DNA from 4 places in the Halobacillus sp. ABH2_015 genome. Region 2 is predicted to be linked to each of the others. Evidence: riboswitches for the same ligand, from Rfam matches in the RefSeq annotation. Region 2 holds a riboswitch; each other region holds the start of a gene.

Region 1 (4,213 bases), 3.8 Mb from region 2:
GGACAGCTATGACTTTTTTCCAATTCATCTTTTTACCCCTTCCCCTACTTAAATTTCGCATGCGTACGTATCTATGCTTCCGCGCAGCCGCTGTGCTTCTTTGTAGGTACAACGGTTATGGACAACTTCCAGACCTGCTTCACTGGCGATTTCCGCTGCTTTTGGAGAAATGACCCCTTCCTGGAGCCAGAACACACCAGGCTGGATGTCCGCTGCTTCCCGGGCAATCTCAATGGCGGCCTCAGGGCTGCGGAACACCTGGACGACGTCGATGCTGAATGGGATCGATCTCAAATCCGGGTAAGCTTTCTCGCCAAGCACCTCCTCCTCCCGAGGGTTCACCGGGACGATCTGATACCCGAGCCGCTGCATTTTTCTTGCGAGTCGGTGACTCGGACGGGAAGGCTTTCCACTGAGACCGACGACAGCCAGGCGTTTCGGACGTGTTTCTCCTCCTTCTGTAATCTTCGCAGAGCTGAGCGCCCACTTGATGACTCCTTCATCATTCTCTGTGATTGCCCGCTTTCCGGAATCATTGCCTGTTGCCTTGGCAATGGCCCGATCCAGGTCATTGATTAAATCCTTGCTGGATTCGAGTCCGATGGAAAGACGAATCAGCTCTTCCGTCACTCCGGTCGCCGCAAGCTCTTCAACAGAAAGCTGCTGGTGGGTCGTGGACGCCGGGTGGATGATCAGAGATTTCGCATCGCCGACATTGGCGACATGGGACCACAACGAGATGTTGTTGATCACCTGACTCCCAGCTTCTCTGCCTCCTTTGATTCCAAATACGACAATGGAACCATAGCCGCCCTCTAAATATTGATTGGCCAGTTCATGGGCCGGATGGTTTTTCAAGCCGGGGTAGGAAACCCACTCCACATCGGGGTGTTCCGCCAAGTATTCAGCCACTTCCCGGGCATTATCTGAATGACGTTCCACCCGCAGATGTAGCGTTTCAAGTCCCTGGAGCAGAAGGAAAGCGTTCTGCGGACTGAGGCAGGAGCCAAAGTCACGAAGCAGCTGGACCCTGAGTTTTGTAATGTAGGCGAGCGTGCCGAAATCGGCTGTATAAACGATCCCGTTGTAGCTCGGATCCGGCTCTGTGAAAACAGGGAACTTTCCATTGCCCCAGTCAAACTGCCCGCCGTCGACAACGACGCCGCCGATAGCTGTTCCATGGCCACCAATCCATTTCGTGGCCGAATGGACGACAATGTCAGCTCCGTGTTCAATCGGACGGCACGTGTAAGGTGTGGCAAACGTGTTATCTACAATCAGCGGGATTTTATTTTCGTGGGCAATAGCGGACACTTTCTCAAAATCAAGCACGTGAAGACTCGGGTTGCCGATGGTCTCAGCGAATACAGCCTTCGTATTCTCATTGATGGCCTGTCTGAAATTGTCCGGATCGACCGGGTCAACAAAATGAACATTAATGCCATACCGCGGTAAAGTGTTGGCGAATAAATTATAAGTTCCGCCGTATAAATTGGATGCTGCCACGACTTCATCTCCTGCACCAGCTACATTCAAAATGGCCAGGGCAATGGCGGACATGCCTGAAGCCGTCGCTACCGAGGCTACTCCGCCTTCCAGAAGAGCCATGCGTTTTTCGAATACGTCCACCGTCGGATTTCCGAGCCGGGAGTAAATATTCCCCGGTTCATCGAGGGCAAAAAGGCTCTGGGCGTGATCGGTATCATGAAACACATAGGATGTGGTCTGGTAAATCGGAACGGCCCTTGAACCGGTCGTAGGATCTGGTGACTGTCCACCGTGCAGAGAAATGGTATCAATATCGTAGCCTTCAAAAGAGTTGGTCATTGTATGTCCTCCTAAAGTTTATTATTCTCATCATTTTAATCAGTTTTAAAAAGAAAGTGGTCCTTACAGCGTCTATATCCATGCAAAAAGCCCTCTTCCATATAAGAAGAGGGCTGAACGTACTGTTATCCTCCTCTTATCTACCAGATCCATGATCTGTAGGACTTGGCACCTTTTCAAACCGATGTTTGAAGGTTGCCGGGCTTCACAGGGCCTATTCCCTCAGCCGCTCTTAATAAGAGTACTAGTTATTTAATTTTGATTATGATGTGAATTATAGCTGACCATCTGCATCAATGTCAATAACATTCTGAATTTTTATTTTATTGAAGCGTCAATGGTTCTTTTCAGCTGATGAATGATATCTTCATCGCTCTCAATTCCTATGGATAAGCGGATGACGTAATCGTTCACTCCGATTTTTTCACGTTCTGTTTCTGACAGAGCCCTGTGTGACGTACGGACAGGGTAGGACACAGTTGTCTGGACACCAGCGAGTGTCGGTGCAATTTTGATCCATCCAAGAGATTTGAAAAAGGCTTCCACATCCACGCTCTCATTGAGCTCGATGGTAACAATCGCTCCATGACCACGTTCAGATACGTATTCAGGATAAAACACCTTTTTAACCCCACTATGCTCCCGAAGTGCCTCTGCAACACTTTTTGCATTCGCAGACTGTTGTTTCATCCGGAGTGCAAGGGTTTTGGCCCCTCTCTGGGTCAACCAAGCTTCAAACGGACTTAAATTTGCTCCAAGAGTCACGATTTTCTGGGCTGCTTTGGAAATCAATGCTTCCGAACCGGCAAGGACGCCGCACGTGACATCACTATGACCGCCTATGTATTTCGTTGCACTGTGCACAACAAGGTCCACTCCATACTGATAGGGCTGGACAAGATAGGGGGTGGCGAATGTATTATCCACCATCGTCTTTATGCCGTGTTTTTGAGCGAGACTGCTCAGACCTTTCAAGTCTTCCACGCGTAGGAACGGGTTGGAAATCGATTCCGTATAAAGCAGATGGGTATGAGGCTGGATGGATTTCTCCACCTCGTCCAAATTGTTAAAGGATACCATGGTGACGTCGATTCCGAAGGATGGCAGTTCTTTAGTCAGGAGTTTGTGCGTACCTCCATACACATCTTCTGCGGCTACAATATGGCCTCCGGGTTCAACAGCCGCCAGAATGCCTGCAAGGATGGCTGACATTCCTGAGGAGGAAGCGACTCCAGATGGAGCACCTTCGAGCTCAGCAACCGTTCCCGCAAGTTCATCGGTATTCGGATTTTTTTCTCTTGTATATAAGTATGGACTTTCCCCTTCATAGTAACTTTCCAGATGGTCCAGGTCCTTGAAGGTAAAGGCGGATGTCTGATAAATCGGTGTCGTCTTGCTGTTATGCACCTGTGATTGATCCTGTTTATGGTGGACAATTTTTGTTTCAAAGCTTGGGTGTGTCATTCGTCGACTCCTTTCTGATCACTTAATCAAAAATTATATCGATGGAGAGGTGTTATTGTCAAAGTTTTTCGACATATTCAGACAAAGCCTTCAGCAACTGGCTTTGATAGGCAGGGGTATGAGGAACAAATGATTCCGCCTTCATAGTTTCTGATTCCCCGGTGCAAATCGAAACACCTGCAGCCACTTCCCTCTCTCCCGTCATTAAGAAGGATAACTGATCCAGAGGGATGGCAAGAACGTCAGCCACTTCAACTCCCACCGGCATATCCCCGCCAGGCCAATGATAGAAAAACAACCGGCAGATTTCCCGGTCCACCTTGTCTTTCCCAATCAATTCCTCCTTCACATATCCTGCCGGTGTTAAAGCAGAACGTTCCAGTGACAGCCCCAATTCTTCCTGAATTTCGCGCAGTCCCCCTTTCATCAATCCCTCTCCTGCTTCGATGTGTCCGGCGGCCGTTATATCATATAAGCCGGGATAATCTTCTTTATCAAAGGCCCTTTTCTGCATCAGCACATGCCACTTTGTATCGACTTTCTTTACAAACCAGCAGTGAAACGTTTCGTGCCAGTCTCCATCTCTGTGAACCTCCCCGCGGACCTTGACACCCGTTTTTTCTTCCTTTTCATTAAAAATATCCAGCATTTCCTCCATCTCTTAAGCCCCTCTCCCTATATACGGATCTTTCTGTGATTACGATCTATGATATCCAGAAGTTTAATTTAACAGCAAGGAGGAAATCTTAAACAAAAGGAGGTGGAACGATGAGCGAAAAGAAAACACGCCGCGCCCGTGTCGAACGATCGAATGAGGCGGCAGAAGCTTTTAACCGGTCAGCAAAATTCAATCAGGCTTTCTCCCACGAACCCCCGCAAGCCTTACAGGAAGATCATAACCATTCGGAAGGAGACTCCCTGC
Region 2 (4,213 bases):
GAAACATGCTCTTTGGCTCGGACCTGTCAGCATCGCCGTCGCTATGCTGACCATTGGAACGTTTCCTGAAGAAGCTGGTTGGATCGTTGATAATATTGAGCAGAACTGGCTCATCTTCGGTCTTTCCTTATTGTTTTTCCTGATCGGCTATGTTCTTTTGTTTTTGAAAAAACCGGACGGAAGAAAGGGACGGGCCCGACCTGCCGTCATCATGATCGTGCTGCAGTACGGATTCGCTATTTATGCCTACGGATCCGCCCACCTGCCGTACTTGATTTACCCGGATTTAACAGTCAGCGATGGGTTCACCAACGCGTCCACCTTCTATCCGATGCTGATCGTTTACGCCGTCGGGTTCGGAATTTTGATTCCAGCCTTCTATTTATTCTGGAGGTTGTTCCTGAAAGACCGGCGCTACTTAAAGCAGCAGTAAGCACATGCAGCCACTTCCCTGCGGGGATGGCTGCTCTTTTTTGTTTACCCACTTTCTGTAAAAGGGTACTGAACTACAAAAAAGGAGAAACGCTATGACAGAACTATCGAACTCCTATTTGGAAGAAGCCATTGAAGACAGCCGTCCCTATGCTTCTCAAGGAAAGGTGAATATGAACCTTCCTGATTACGGGGAGGCAAATAAAGACTACCTCGGCGTCAGCATCATCACGACAGACGGCTCGAGTTACAGCGCCGGGGATCATGATAAATACATTCCGATGCAGAGTACCTCAAAAGTCATCAGCTTGATGCTTGCTCTCCAGGACTTCGGAAAGGACCGTGTTTTTCAAACTGTAGGAATGGAGCCGATGGGAGATTTCTTCAATTCCATCAGCCAGCTGGAATCCTATGACACAAGCAAGCCTTTCAATCCGATGATTAACGCGGGCGCCATCGCTACAGCTTCCCTTATTAAAGGACAGAGCGTGGAAAACCGGTTCGACCGCTACATGAATTTCTTAAAGAAAATCACCAGCAACGATCATCTAGAAATGAGCGGTGAGATGTACGAAGCAGAAAAGGCGAACGGCTCGCGCAACCGTTCCCTCGCCTACTTTATGCACAGCACAGGAACCCTTGTGACCGATGTGGAAGAAGCGCTGGATTTATACTATCGTATGAATTCAGTCATGATGTGCTGTCATGACTTTGCCCGGGTCGGCTTGTTCCTTGCTAAAGGCGGTCTCGATCCAGATACGGAAGAAAGCTTGATTCCTGCCCACCACCTAAGAACCGTAAAAGCCATCATGATGACCTCCGGGATGTACAACTCCTCCGGTCACTACGCAGTCGAAGCTGGATTCCCGTGTAAAAGCGGAGTATCCGGGAGCATCATCGGTACGGTTCCTGGAAGAATGGGCATCGGTGTCGTCGGCCCTGCCATTGATGAAAAGGGAAACAGTACAGCCGGCGGCGCTTTGATCAAAAAAATGTCCAGGGACCTGAAATTAAATATGTTCGGCATAGAAAATACAGAAAGGACGAAGGACCATGCCTTTTGATTACGATCTGGATTTTGATTCCATTGATTTCAGAGAAGAACCCGGAAAATACCGCGTCGGGCGCGGAGAACAGGGGGTGCTTCTCGTCGAGCCCTACAAAAGTGAAATTCTGCAGCACTGGCGCTTCAAAACACCTGAGATCGCAAAAGAGTCGTCAGAAAAAATCTACGCCATGTTCGAAGAGTATAAGAAAAACGATGATTTTGTCGGCATGGATATGGCCCGTAAATTCCTCCAGATGGGGTATACACGCTCGCGACGGTACGCCAATTATAAAGGCGGAAAAAAATACGATGACGATGGAGATATCAATGACCGGGATATAGATGAGGAAAAAGCAGAATCAGCCCGGATTTTCGAAGAGAAATGGATCAAAGTCCGCGAAGATGAAGAATACCTTGAGAAAAAACGGGCCCACCAAAAGGAATACGGATAAAATCAGGACGTTCCGATTAAAAATTGGAAAATCTTCCGCATGCATATTGTCAAAACTTTCTGAGTAGTGTAGAGTAGTCATCAACATTTACATGAACTTACAATTATATTCTTATCAAGAGAGGCAGAGGGACTGGCCCTGTGAAGCCTCAGCAACCCCTGGTATCGACCAGAAGGGTGCTAACTCCAGCAAGTTGTTGATCAACTTGAAAGATAAGAAGAAGCCTTGGATATCCAGGACGCCTTCTTCTTAGAGAAGGCGTCCTTTTTGTTTTCACACTGCTTCCTCTCTTGATCGGTTCATAAACGAAAGGAGTATTTTTATGTGTCACACGGAAACAAAATTCGTCCAGACAGGAAACCAGCGGAACGAACCGTATGGAGCGATCAACCCACCGGTTTACTTTTCCACCCCTTACCGGCACCCAGGGCTCGGGGAATCTACAGGGTTTGATTATACGCGGACGGGCAACCCGACAAGAAAAATCCTGGAAGCCTCCATCGCCGATATCGAAGAAGGTGATGCAGGTTTTGCCTTCAGTTCCGGAATGTCCGCCATCCAGACCGTCCTCTCTCTTTTCCGCGAAGGAGATGAAATTCTCGTATCCGAAGATTTATATGGAGGGACCTACCGCTTATTTGAACATATGAAGGAGCGTTACCGTCTGCAGTTTACCTACCTGGAAAACGAAAAGCTGAATGACCTGCCTTCTTATGTGACCGAACGTACGAAAGCCGTTTACATTGAAACTCCGACAAATCCGCTCATGCACCAAACCGACATCAGGCAGATGGCCGGACTAGCAGAAAAACAAGACCTCCTGCTGATAGTCGACAACACCCTTTATACACCAGTTCTCCAGCAGCCGCTGAAGGAAGGAGCGGACGTCGTCATTCACAGCGCGACGAAATACCTGGCCGGACATAACGATGTTCTGGCCGGACTGCTTGTCAGTAAAGGCGCAGACATCAGCGAAAAGCTCGCTTTTCATCAAAATACATCCGGAGCTGTCCTGTCGCCGTTTGACTCCTGGCTCGTCATGCGCGGCATGAAAACCCTGCCTCTACGAATGAGGCAGCATGAAGGCAACGCGAAAGCCGTCGTTCAATTCTTGGAGGATCATCCATGTGTGAGTGATATTTTCTACCCAGGAAAAGGCGGCATGGTGTCCTTCCGACTAAAGGAAGAAGCCTGGATCGATCCTTTTCTAAGAGGATTGAATTTAATCAGTTTCGCGGAAAGTCTCGGAGGTGTGGAAAGCTTCATCACCTACCCCGCCACCCAGACCCACGCCGATATCCCTGAAGAAGAACGCGTCCGCTACGGCGTGTGCAATAAACTGCTCCGTTTTTCCGTAGGCGTGGAGCACATCGATGATCTTTTGAGAGATCTTCAATCTACTTTGAGTCAATTACCTAAGGAGGAATCCGTCCAATGAATACCCATTCCCTGCAGACCCGCCTGCTTCACAACGACCAGAAGTTCGATCCGCAGACCGGAGCGGTGAGTGTCCCGATCCAACAGGCCTCAACCTTTCACCAACAGGATTTTGACACACCGGGGGATTACGACTACAGCCGGTCGGGAAACCCGACAAGAACAGCGTTGGAAGAGACGATCGCCGGCCTTGAAAACGGCACGAAAGGCTTTGCTTTCGCCTCCGGAATGGCAGCGATTTCCACAGCGTTCATGCTTTTATCCAAAGGGGATCACATCGTTATAACCAAGGACGTATACGGGGGGACTTTCCGAATGATCCACGATGTTCTCCACCGCTTTGGAATCGATCACACCTTTGTTGACATGACCGATCTTCATGAAGTGGCTACAGCCATAAAGCCGAATACGAAGCTGTTATATATTGAAACTCCTTCCAATCCAACACTTGAAATCACTGATATAAGGGCAGTGGCAAAACTCGCCAAAGCGAACAACTGCCTCACCTTTGTCGATAACACCTTTATGACACCAGCCCTGCAGCGTCCGCTCGACCTTGGCGCCGATCTTGTCCTCCATAGTGCAACGAAGTTCATTGCCGGACACAGTGATGTCGTTGCCGGCTTAGCTGTGACCAACAGGGAAGATGTCGCAGAGGCTCTTTCTTTTCTACAGAATTCTTTCGGATCTATTCTGGGCGCACACGATTGCTGGCTCGTGCTCCGCGGCCTGAAGACACTCCACTGCCGAATCACCCAATCATCTCAATCAGCGGCAAAAGTCGCAGAAGCTTTATCCAGTCACCCTCTGGTCGAGCACGTGTACTACCCAGGCTTCCGCTGTC
Region 3 (4,213 bases), 940 kb from region 2:
TTGAGAATACCGGCGGCCGTTTTGCTCATGTATCGGGAATGCAATATACGTTCGATCGCTCAAATGAAGCAGGAGACCGTATCGTTAATGTCAAAGTGAAAACAGAGGATGGATATGAAGCGCTTGATTTGGACAAAGAATACACGGTGGCTACGAACGCCTTTATCGCTGCAGGTGGCGATGGATATGAAACATTCAAGGAAGCCAAGGATGCCGGTAAGATGACAGAATTATTCTTTGTAGACTATGAAGTATTCAATGAATACCTGGAAGAGCAGGGCACGGTTTCTCCTGATGAAGAATCCCGTATTGTTGAAAAAACGACAGAACGTGTGAGCGGAGAGGATCGTTACCAAACAGCCGTTGAGATTTCTAAAAAAGGCTGGGATTCTGCTGACACAGTCGTCATTGCCCGGGGAGATGAGTTTGCGGATGCTCTTGCCGGTGCTCCTCTTGCCTATAAGGAAGATGCGCCGATCCTTTTGACAAAGTCCGGAAACTTGAACAGTGAAGTAGCTGCGGAAATCAAGCGCCTGGGTGCTGAAAAAGCGATTATTCTTGGAGGGACCGGTGCCGTTTCTGAATATGTGAAGTACAAATTATCAGGAATGGGTGTCGACGTAGATCGCATCTCTGGGAAAACGCGCTTTGACACGGCAGCCAATATTGCCGCCCGCCTTGACGGAAACCCTGAGAATGTAGTTGTAGCAGATGGATTCAACTATCCGGATGCTCTGGCTGTGGCTCCTTATGCGGCGAAGGAAGGCTACCCGATTCTCCTTTCTAAAACAGATGAGCTGCCATCCATCACCAAAACAGCTCTTGCTGACTTTGAACAGAGCATTGTTGTAGGTGGAACGAATGCCATTTCTGAAGAGGTCGAAGCGATGCTTCCTGACGCTTCCCGTTACAGCGGTAAGACTCGTTATGAAACAGCCTCTACCATTGCAGAACAGCTGGGTGTGCAGGAAGGGAAGACATTCGTAGCGAATGGTCAGAACTTCGCTGACGCTTTAGCGGGCTCTGTTCTGGCTGCGAAGGAAGAAGCGTCCATGCTCCTTGTTAAGCCGGATCAGCTTCCGGAATCCACAAAAGAGACGATTGGAAAGCTTGAAATCAACAACTTCCAGGTGCTCGGCGGTACAAATGCTGTCAGCGATGAAGTGGCAGAGCAATTGGAACAGAAATAAGCATATGAGTATGAGTGAAAAGCCTCTGGTTATGAACCAGGGGCTTTTCATTTGGATGGTATGAAGGATAGAATATTGAAAATAAATTGACAATTATGATTAAGACTAGTAGAGTTATAAAAAAATATCTTATCCAGAGAGGTGGAGGGACTGGCCCTTGGAAGCCTCAGCAGCAGGTCTGTGAAGATACTGTGCTAATTCCAGCGGGTGAACAATCCTGATCGATAAGAGACTTCCATCTATTATTTGTCAGTTGACGCACTCATTCAAGGGTGCGTTTTTTAATTGTTTGCCCACCATCACAAGGGGGGAGACAAATGGAATATCAATTTAAGAGAGAAATGAAAACAAGACACCTGGTGATGCTTTCACTGGGAGGAGTTATCGGTACGGGACTGTTTTTAAGCTCAGGGTACACCATCCAGCAGGCCGGTCCGTTCGGGACAATCCTAGCCTATTTGATTGGTGCTTTGGTCGTGTATCTGGTGATGCTCTGTTTAGGAGAGCTGGCCGTTCATAACCCTGAAACAGGGGCTTTTCATACATACGCTCATAACTACATAGGGCCGGGGACAGGCTTTACTGTAGCATGGCTGTACTGGCTGACGTGGACGGTAGCTCTCGGGTCAGAATTTACAGCTGCCGGGCTCTTGATGCAGCGGTGGTTTCCCGATGTAAGTGTGTGGATTTGGAGTGCGTTGTTCGCCGCTCTTATTTTCGGATTCAATGCCTTTAGTGTGAAATTTTTTGCGGAGGCAGAATTTTGGTTTTCCTCTGTCAAAGTGGCAGCCATTGTCCTTTTTATCATTATCGGATTCGGGGCCGCCTTTGGGTGGATACAGCTGTCGGGGTCAGAACCGGCTCCATTCTTTTCAAATCTTACGAGTGAGGGCTTGTTTCCAAATGGTATAACGGCAATCTTCATGACGATGCTTGCTGTCAATTTTGCTTTTTCCGGTACAGAATTGATTGGGATTGCCGCAGGGGAAACGCAGGATCCAGCGAGAACCATCCCGACGGCAATTCGGACAACGGTGGCACGGTTGATTATTTTCTTCATTGGGACCATTGCCATTTTATCCATCTTTCTTCCAAGTGAGGCGGCAGGGGTTGTGGAAAGTCCGTTTGTCGCAGTCCTTGACCGCATCGGTATTCCTTATGCGGCCGATGTCATGAACTTTGTCATATTAACAGCCATCCTTTCCGCAGCCAACTCCGGATTATACGCGTCGGCCCGGATGCTGTGGTCACTGGCGGACAAGGATACCATCTCCCCGGTGTTTGCGAAGCTGACAAAAAAGGGAGTTCCTTTGACAGCGATCATCTTTAGTATGCTTGGCGGCGGTCTGGCGCTGCTATCCAGTATCATCGCCCCGTATACCGTTTACATCATTCTGGTATCGATCTCAGGGCTGGCTGTAGTCGTCGTTTGGATGAGCATCAGCGCTTCCCACTTCCTTTTCCGGCGGGCGCACCGGCGGGCAGAAGGAAATGATAGTGATTTATCCTACAAAGCCCCGTGGTACCCGGTGGTCCCGATTGCGGCTTTTCTTCTATGCCTGGCATCCTGTATCGGCATTGCCTTTGATCCGACACAGCGGATCGCCTTGTACTGTGGGGGTCCGTTCATTGCATTCTGCTATGCGGCTTATTATGTGAGAGAATCTATGAAAAAGAAAAGGGGAGTAAAACATGTCCAACAAACAAAATCTATCCAATCCCATTGAATCTCTTTTGGAAAAACAATCGATGGTTCTCCTGGACGGGGCTTTGGCAACGGAACTGGAATCATACGGATGCGAGCTTGATGATCCTTTATGGTCCGCAAAAGTGCTGTTGGAAAAACCTGAAGCGATCAAAGATGTGCATGCCTCCTACTACAGAGCGGGAGCAGACATCAGCATCACCGCAAGCTACCAGGCGACGACTGATGGTTTTGCCCAAAGGGGCTTATCAGAAGAAGAGGCTGTCACTCTTATTAAAAAAACGGTCACGCTTGCCGGGGAAGCACGGGACGAAGTGTGGAGGGAAAATCTTGAGCGGCCAAGGCCGCTTACAGCTGCTTCTGTCGGACCCTATGGTGCCTATTTAGCGGATGGCTCGGAGTATTCCGGTCATTACGGCGTCACGGATCAGGTTTTATTTGATTTTCACCAACCACGTATTCAAGCACTTGTTGAAGCGGGTGCTGACGTTTTAGCGGTTGAAACGCTGCCTTCTCTGCAGGAAGCAAAGGTGATCGGTTCAATTTTACAGGAGTATCCATCTGCGTCTGCATGGATTTCTTTTACGTTAAAAGATGGTCAATCGATCAGTGAGGGTACTCCGCTCAAGGAGGTCGCTTCAGCGTTGGAGGGTAATACACATGTGGCTGCTATAGGTGTGAACTGTGCGCCTCTGGAACATGCGGCGGAAGCTTTACAAGAGTTGAACCGCTGTTCGAGCAAGCCGCTGATCGTCTATCCAAACTCCGGGGAAGATTATGATCCGGAAACGAAGACGTGGCATGGGTCTGCCAGTCGGCTTGACTTTCATGAGCAGTCCAAACTCTGGTACGAGCATGGAGCAAGGATCATCGGTGGCTGCTGCAGAACGACGCCCGCCCATATAAAAAAGCTCGCAGACATGTGGAAATCAGAGTGAATAACAGAATCTTTTCAAGCGCCTTTTGAAGCCATGCTGATGAAGCGGCCTTATTCTACCTTATTTACATTAAGTTTACATAAACTTTACATTTGGGTAGAATAATAGAGAGGTGTTTATATGAAAGATTCGATGAAACGTTTACTAACCAGTTATTTCTTTTACTTTTTTATTATGATTTCCTTGAAGTTTATAATTTTGCGTTATCTGCTTCTTCAAGATACGAGTATTTGGGCAGGAATTTGGTATGATGCTTCGTTTATCTTGATTTTTATGGCTCTCATTGAGCTTGTCTTTAAGCGGGGCAAAGCGGCTGCCTATCTTGTTCTGGATTTGTTTTTGTCTCTTTTGTTTATTGGCATGTTGATTTACGAGCGTTA
Region 4 (4,213 bases), 1.9 Mb from region 2:
GAAATATAAATCGTTGTATGGAGTAGCTTCACTTGGGTATGCTCTTCCATACCAAGGAACAAGAAGATTGAAAATGGTTAACCGCATCAGCGGTTAACCATTTTCAATCTGGGTCATCGCTTCCTCCACTTGAGCGGCATCCATGACGTTCATTAATCGGATGGATTCCCCCGGTTTTACAGCATGCTCCGCTGTTATGGAGATGGCTTCTGCCTTGTTGGTCAAGTTGAAGTCATCGAGGGTTACCGGCAGGTTCATCTCCTGGTAATAAGGGGTGAGTGCTTCAATTTCATCAAAGCGGCCTTCCAGAGCAAGCTGGACGAGAATACCATAAGCCACTTTTTCTCCGTGAAGGAAAGCGTGGGTTTCCGGTACTTTGGTCAAGCCGTTATGGATTGAATGGGCTCCGGCGATTCTTCCATAACTATCCCCGTATCCACCGACCATACCGCCAGCCATAATAATGGTTTCCACAACTCTCATGAAGGCAGGTATGACGGCTTGCTGACGAACGGCTTCCACAGCTTCTGTACCATCTTGTATGAGAACATCCCTGCATAATCCGGCCGCGTGCAGCGCAATGTCTACGGAAATCGGTTTGGAGGCGAGAGACCTCGTGAGAACATCCGCTTCATACCATTTGGCGAGCGTATCGCCGATGCCGGCCCTGAGATAAGGTTCCGGGGCACGAACGAGCAGATCAGGCTCTACAAGCAGCATCCATGTACTACGTGGATAAATAATGTATTCCTCAAAATTCCCTTCATCATCGTAAAACACACTGAGCGGCGTCCAAGGTGCGCAGTTTGAGGCTAGTGTAGGAATGAGCACGACTGGAATATTCAATTGATCGGCACAGGCTTTTCCGAGATCAAGGACCTTTCCGCCTCCGATGCTGATCAAGACGTCACAGTCCCGCAGGGCTTCACTGAGACGCATGACCTCTTTATGGGAGCACTCCCCGTTATAGGCTTCCGATTGGACCGGCATCGTCAGCTTTGGAAAATAGGGCTGAGCAGCCTTCCACGACTGCTCACCGTGAATGATTCCTGCTTTTGCAAAGGCCTGGTTTTCCAACAATTCCGGTATATTCCTTAAAATTCCAGGATCAGCTTTATAAATCGCAGGTGCTCCTTGTACAGTTACGTTTTTCATGGTTGATCACCTCTGGTAATGATATAGCCATCATTATCCAGATGACAGAATAATATGTCAATAACAAAACCGGGAGCAGGCCCCCCGGTTTTGCAGCTTAACGGTTTCGGAATTCCTGAAGAATGTTCAGACCTGTGGTGACGGCCTGACTCATGGCAGAGCCCCCGCCGTAAGCAGCTGATACACCCATCGTTTCATAAATTTCCTTGTCCGAACAATCTGCTTCGACGCACTGATCCATGTGATAGGCAATACTGGCTTCATCTCCATCTTTCACACTGATGGCAAGAGCCATTAAGTGCTTGGTACCTTTGCTGAGTTCTCCGTCTTCAAAGAACGAGCCGGTAAAGTGATTGTATTCTTTTGTGGCCTCCGGCAGGTGTTCGGTCAGGGTTTCAATGCCATTTCTATATTCTTTAAGCAGGTCTTCTCCTTGTTTGTTCATTCTTTCACTCTCCCTTTTCTTTGTTATTCCTTTTATTCCTTCCTCTTCCAGTCACTTAAACAACGTAATAGGCTTCCCGGCACATCCCTGTCCATTAATGAAATGTTGGGAAAATTGTTTACAAATGCAGAATGATGCGTTAAAGTTGTAAATCATAAACGAATAGCAACAACTAATTCTTATCAAGAGTGACTGAGGGAAAGGCCCGTAGACGTCACAGCAACCTTCCATGTGGAGTGGTGCTAAATCCGCCGGAATGATATTCCGGGAGATAAGAGTTTGGCTGATAGTTATGCGAAACTCTCTTCTTGATAAGGAAGAGAGTTTTTTTATTAGGTAAAGGAGGACGGTTATGATTTCCATCCAGGAGCTCAGTAAAATTTACACATCCAAGAAAAAACAGGTGATCGGGGTGGACAAGGTTTCTCTCGATATTCAGGAGGGGGAAATCTATGGAATCGTCGGATACAGTGGAGCTGGTAAGAGTACACTCCTCCGATGCATGAACATATTGGAACGCCCGACATCAGGAGAGGTTTATATCGATGGGATCGATCTGCTTTCTCTCTCCAAAAAGGACCTTAGAAAAGCACGACAGTCCATCGGCATGATTTTCCAGGGGTTCCACCTTGCTATGGGGAAAACGGTTTTGGAGAACGTGGCCTTTGCTTTGAAAGCGGCCGGTAAACCAAAACAGGAGCGCAATGATCGTGCCAGGCGTCTGTTGGAACTTGTAGGTCTTAGCGATAAAGCCGATCAGTACCCCGCTCAATTGAGTGGAGGGCAGAAGCAGCGGGTCAGTATTGCCCGGGCACTGGCCAACGATCCTAAAGTGCTGCTGTGCGATGAAGCAACTTCCGCACTCGATCCGAACACGACACAGTCGATCCTGAAACTATTAAAGAAAATCAACCGGGAGCTTGGACTGACCATTGTATTGATTACACACGAAATGGAAGTGGTGAAAGAAATCTGCGACCGTTGTGCGGTCATGGAAGAAGGAAAAGTGGTAGAACAGGGGGCGGCCTACGAAATTTTCGCCTCTCCTCAAAATGCTTTGACAAAGCGGTTTATTCGAACAGTGATCGATTTCCATGTTCCGGAAGAACTGCTGAAAAACAGCCGCGGCACCATTGTCCAGATGAAGTTTACCGGCGGACAGGCGGGAGATACGGTTGTGTCGGATCTGCTTCAGAACTATAAAATCAAGGGAAACATCCTGCATGGAAATGTGGATTATATACAGGAAAAAGCCCTCGGTACATTTGTTATGGAATTAACCGGTGACCCGCAGGAAGTCGGGAGAGCTGTGGAAAATCTGAAAACGATACTGGATGAAGTGGAGGTGCTGAATCATGATCGATCAGCTGATCAACCTGTGGCCCGAGCTGAATAAATCATTTATGGAAACATTGATCATGGTAGGGATCGGACTTGGCGTAGCCGTTATCGCCGGTCTGCCTCTGGGGTTGCTGCTATTTGTTACCGACCGTGACTTGTTTTTGGAAAACAAATGGATCAAAGGAGCTGTGGGCATTTTTGTAAACCTTGTCCGTTCCATTCCATTTATCATCCTGCTTGTGTTTTTATTCCCATTTACTAATTTTCTTTTAGGTACGACAACAGGACCGATTGCCGCCTCCGTTGCTTTATCGGCCGCAGCGATTCCTTTTTATGCAAGAATTGTAGAATCATCCGCCAGGGATATTGATAAAGGCGTCATAGAAGCGGCTATCGCATGTGGGGCTTCCCCATGGCTGATTATTAAAGATATCATTTTTCCTGAAATCAAGCCGGGCTTGATCAGTGGTTTAACGATAACAGCCATCAGCTTGATCGGGTATTCCGCAATGGCCGGCGCAATTGGCGGTGGAGGGATCGGCGACCTCGCCATCCGGTACGGGTATTACCGTTATGATAATTTCGTCATGTTTACAACGGTTATTGTGTTGATCGTCCTTGTTCAGGTAGTCCAGTACGCTGGGGATTTCCTGGCAAAAACAGTGAAAAAAAGTTAACCCAAGACGAAACGAAGTTCAGGAGGAAGATAAAATGAAAAAAATCGTAACCTTGTTTGCAGCTTTAACAATCATTACTTTTTTGTCTGCCTGTGGTGGCGGAGAAGAAAATGCAGATGCAGAAGAGAAGAAAACCATCCGCTTTGGAGCTACATCCGGTCCTTACAGTGATATGGTCACCGAAGCGATTGCTCCGCTGCTGGAGGAGAAAGGCTATGAAGTAACCAATAAAGAGTTTACGGATTATGTGCAGCCTAACAAAGCGTTAGCCAATGGTGATCTGGATGCTAACCTGTTCCAGCACAAAATCTATTTAGAGTCCTTTGCCGAAGAACACAACCTGGATCTGTCCGAGGTCATTGTTGTTCCAACAGCACCTATGGGTATTTATTCCAGTGAGTATCAGAATATCGATGGTGTTGAAACAGGCAGTACGCTGGGGATTCCCAATGACCCGACGAACCTGGCCCGAGCGCTGATCATTCTTGAAGATGAAGGTCTGGTCACTTTGAAGGAAGATGTAGACCCTCTTCGTGCCTCTTTGAACGATATCGTAGAAAATCCAAAAGAAATCGAATTCGTTGAAGTAGAAGCC

Evidence for each region. A riboswitch is a leader RNA that binds a small molecule or an ion and turns the genes downstream of it on or off. The one in region 2 is predicted to bind S-adenosylmethionine.
Region 1: it holds a riboswitch for S-adenosylmethionine, as region 2 does, so the genes downstream of both, ACXAD6_RS00190 (PLP-dependent aspartate aminotransferase family protein) here and ACXAD6_RS19720 (methionine biosynthesis PLP-dependent protein) in region 2, are expected to answer to the same signal.
Region 3: it holds a riboswitch for S-adenosylmethionine, as region 2 does, so the genes downstream of both, ACXAD6_RS15070 (amino acid permease) here and ACXAD6_RS19720 (methionine biosynthesis PLP-dependent protein) in region 2, are expected to answer to the same signal.
Region 4: it holds a riboswitch for S-adenosylmethionine, as region 2 does, so the genes downstream of both, ACXAD6_RS10145 (methionine ABC transporter ATP-binding protein) here and ACXAD6_RS19720 (methionine biosynthesis PLP-dependent protein) in region 2, are expected to answer to the same signal.

Annotation. Positions count from the first base shown of each region.
Region 1 is NZ_JBSWUG010000002.1:23,527-27,739, reverse strand. It holds gene ACXAD6_RS00195 (aliphatic sulfonate ABC transporter substrate-binding protein) at 1-28, opposite strand, end outside; gene ACXAD6_RS00190 (PLP-dependent aspartate aminotransferase family protein) at 49-1,827, opposite strand; SAM riboswitch class I at 1,961-2,069, opposite strand; gene ACXAD6_RS00185 (trans-sulfuration enzyme family protein) at 2,146-3,291, opposite strand; gene ACXAD6_RS00180 (NUDIX hydrolase) at 3,350-3,949, opposite strand; gene ACXAD6_RS00175 (hypothetical protein) at 4,060-4,213, shown strand, end outside.
Region 2 is NZ_JBSWUG010000002.1:3,805,728-3,809,940, reverse strand. It holds gene ACXAD6_RS19735 (cytochrome d ubiquinol oxidase subunit II) at 1-433, shown strand, start outside; gene glsA (glutaminase A) at 528-1,496, shown strand; gene ACXAD6_RS19725 (DUF4385 domain-containing protein) at 1,486-1,932, shown strand; SAM riboswitch class I at 2,041-2,151, shown strand; gene ACXAD6_RS19720 (methionine biosynthesis PLP-dependent protein) at 2,255-3,370, shown strand; gene metC (cystathionine beta-lyase) at 3,367-4,213, shown strand, end outside.
Region 3 is NZ_JBSWUG010000002.1:2,868,892-2,873,104, reverse strand. It holds gene ACXAD6_RS15075 (cell wall-binding repeat-containing protein) at 1-1,190, shown strand, start outside; SAM riboswitch class I at 1,317-1,421, shown strand; gene ACXAD6_RS15070 (amino acid permease) at 1,508-2,917, shown strand; gene mmuM (homocysteine S-methyltransferase) at 2,883-3,833, shown strand; gene ACXAD6_RS15060 (LTA synthase family protein) at 4,107-4,213, shown strand, end outside.
Region 4 is NZ_JBSWUG010000002.1:1,904,812-1,909,024, reverse strand. It holds gene ACXAD6_RS10155 (iron-containing alcohol dehydrogenase family protein) at 94-1,155, opposite strand; gene ACXAD6_RS10150 (carboxymuconolactone decarboxylase family protein) at 1,253-1,600, opposite strand; SAM riboswitch class I at 1,777-1,878, shown strand; gene ACXAD6_RS10145 (methionine ABC transporter ATP-binding protein) at 1,953-2,996, shown strand; gene ACXAD6_RS10140 (methionine ABC transporter permease) at 2,953-3,618, shown strand; gene ACXAD6_RS10135 (MetQ/NlpA family ABC transporter substrate-binding protein) at 3,653-4,213, shown strand, end outside.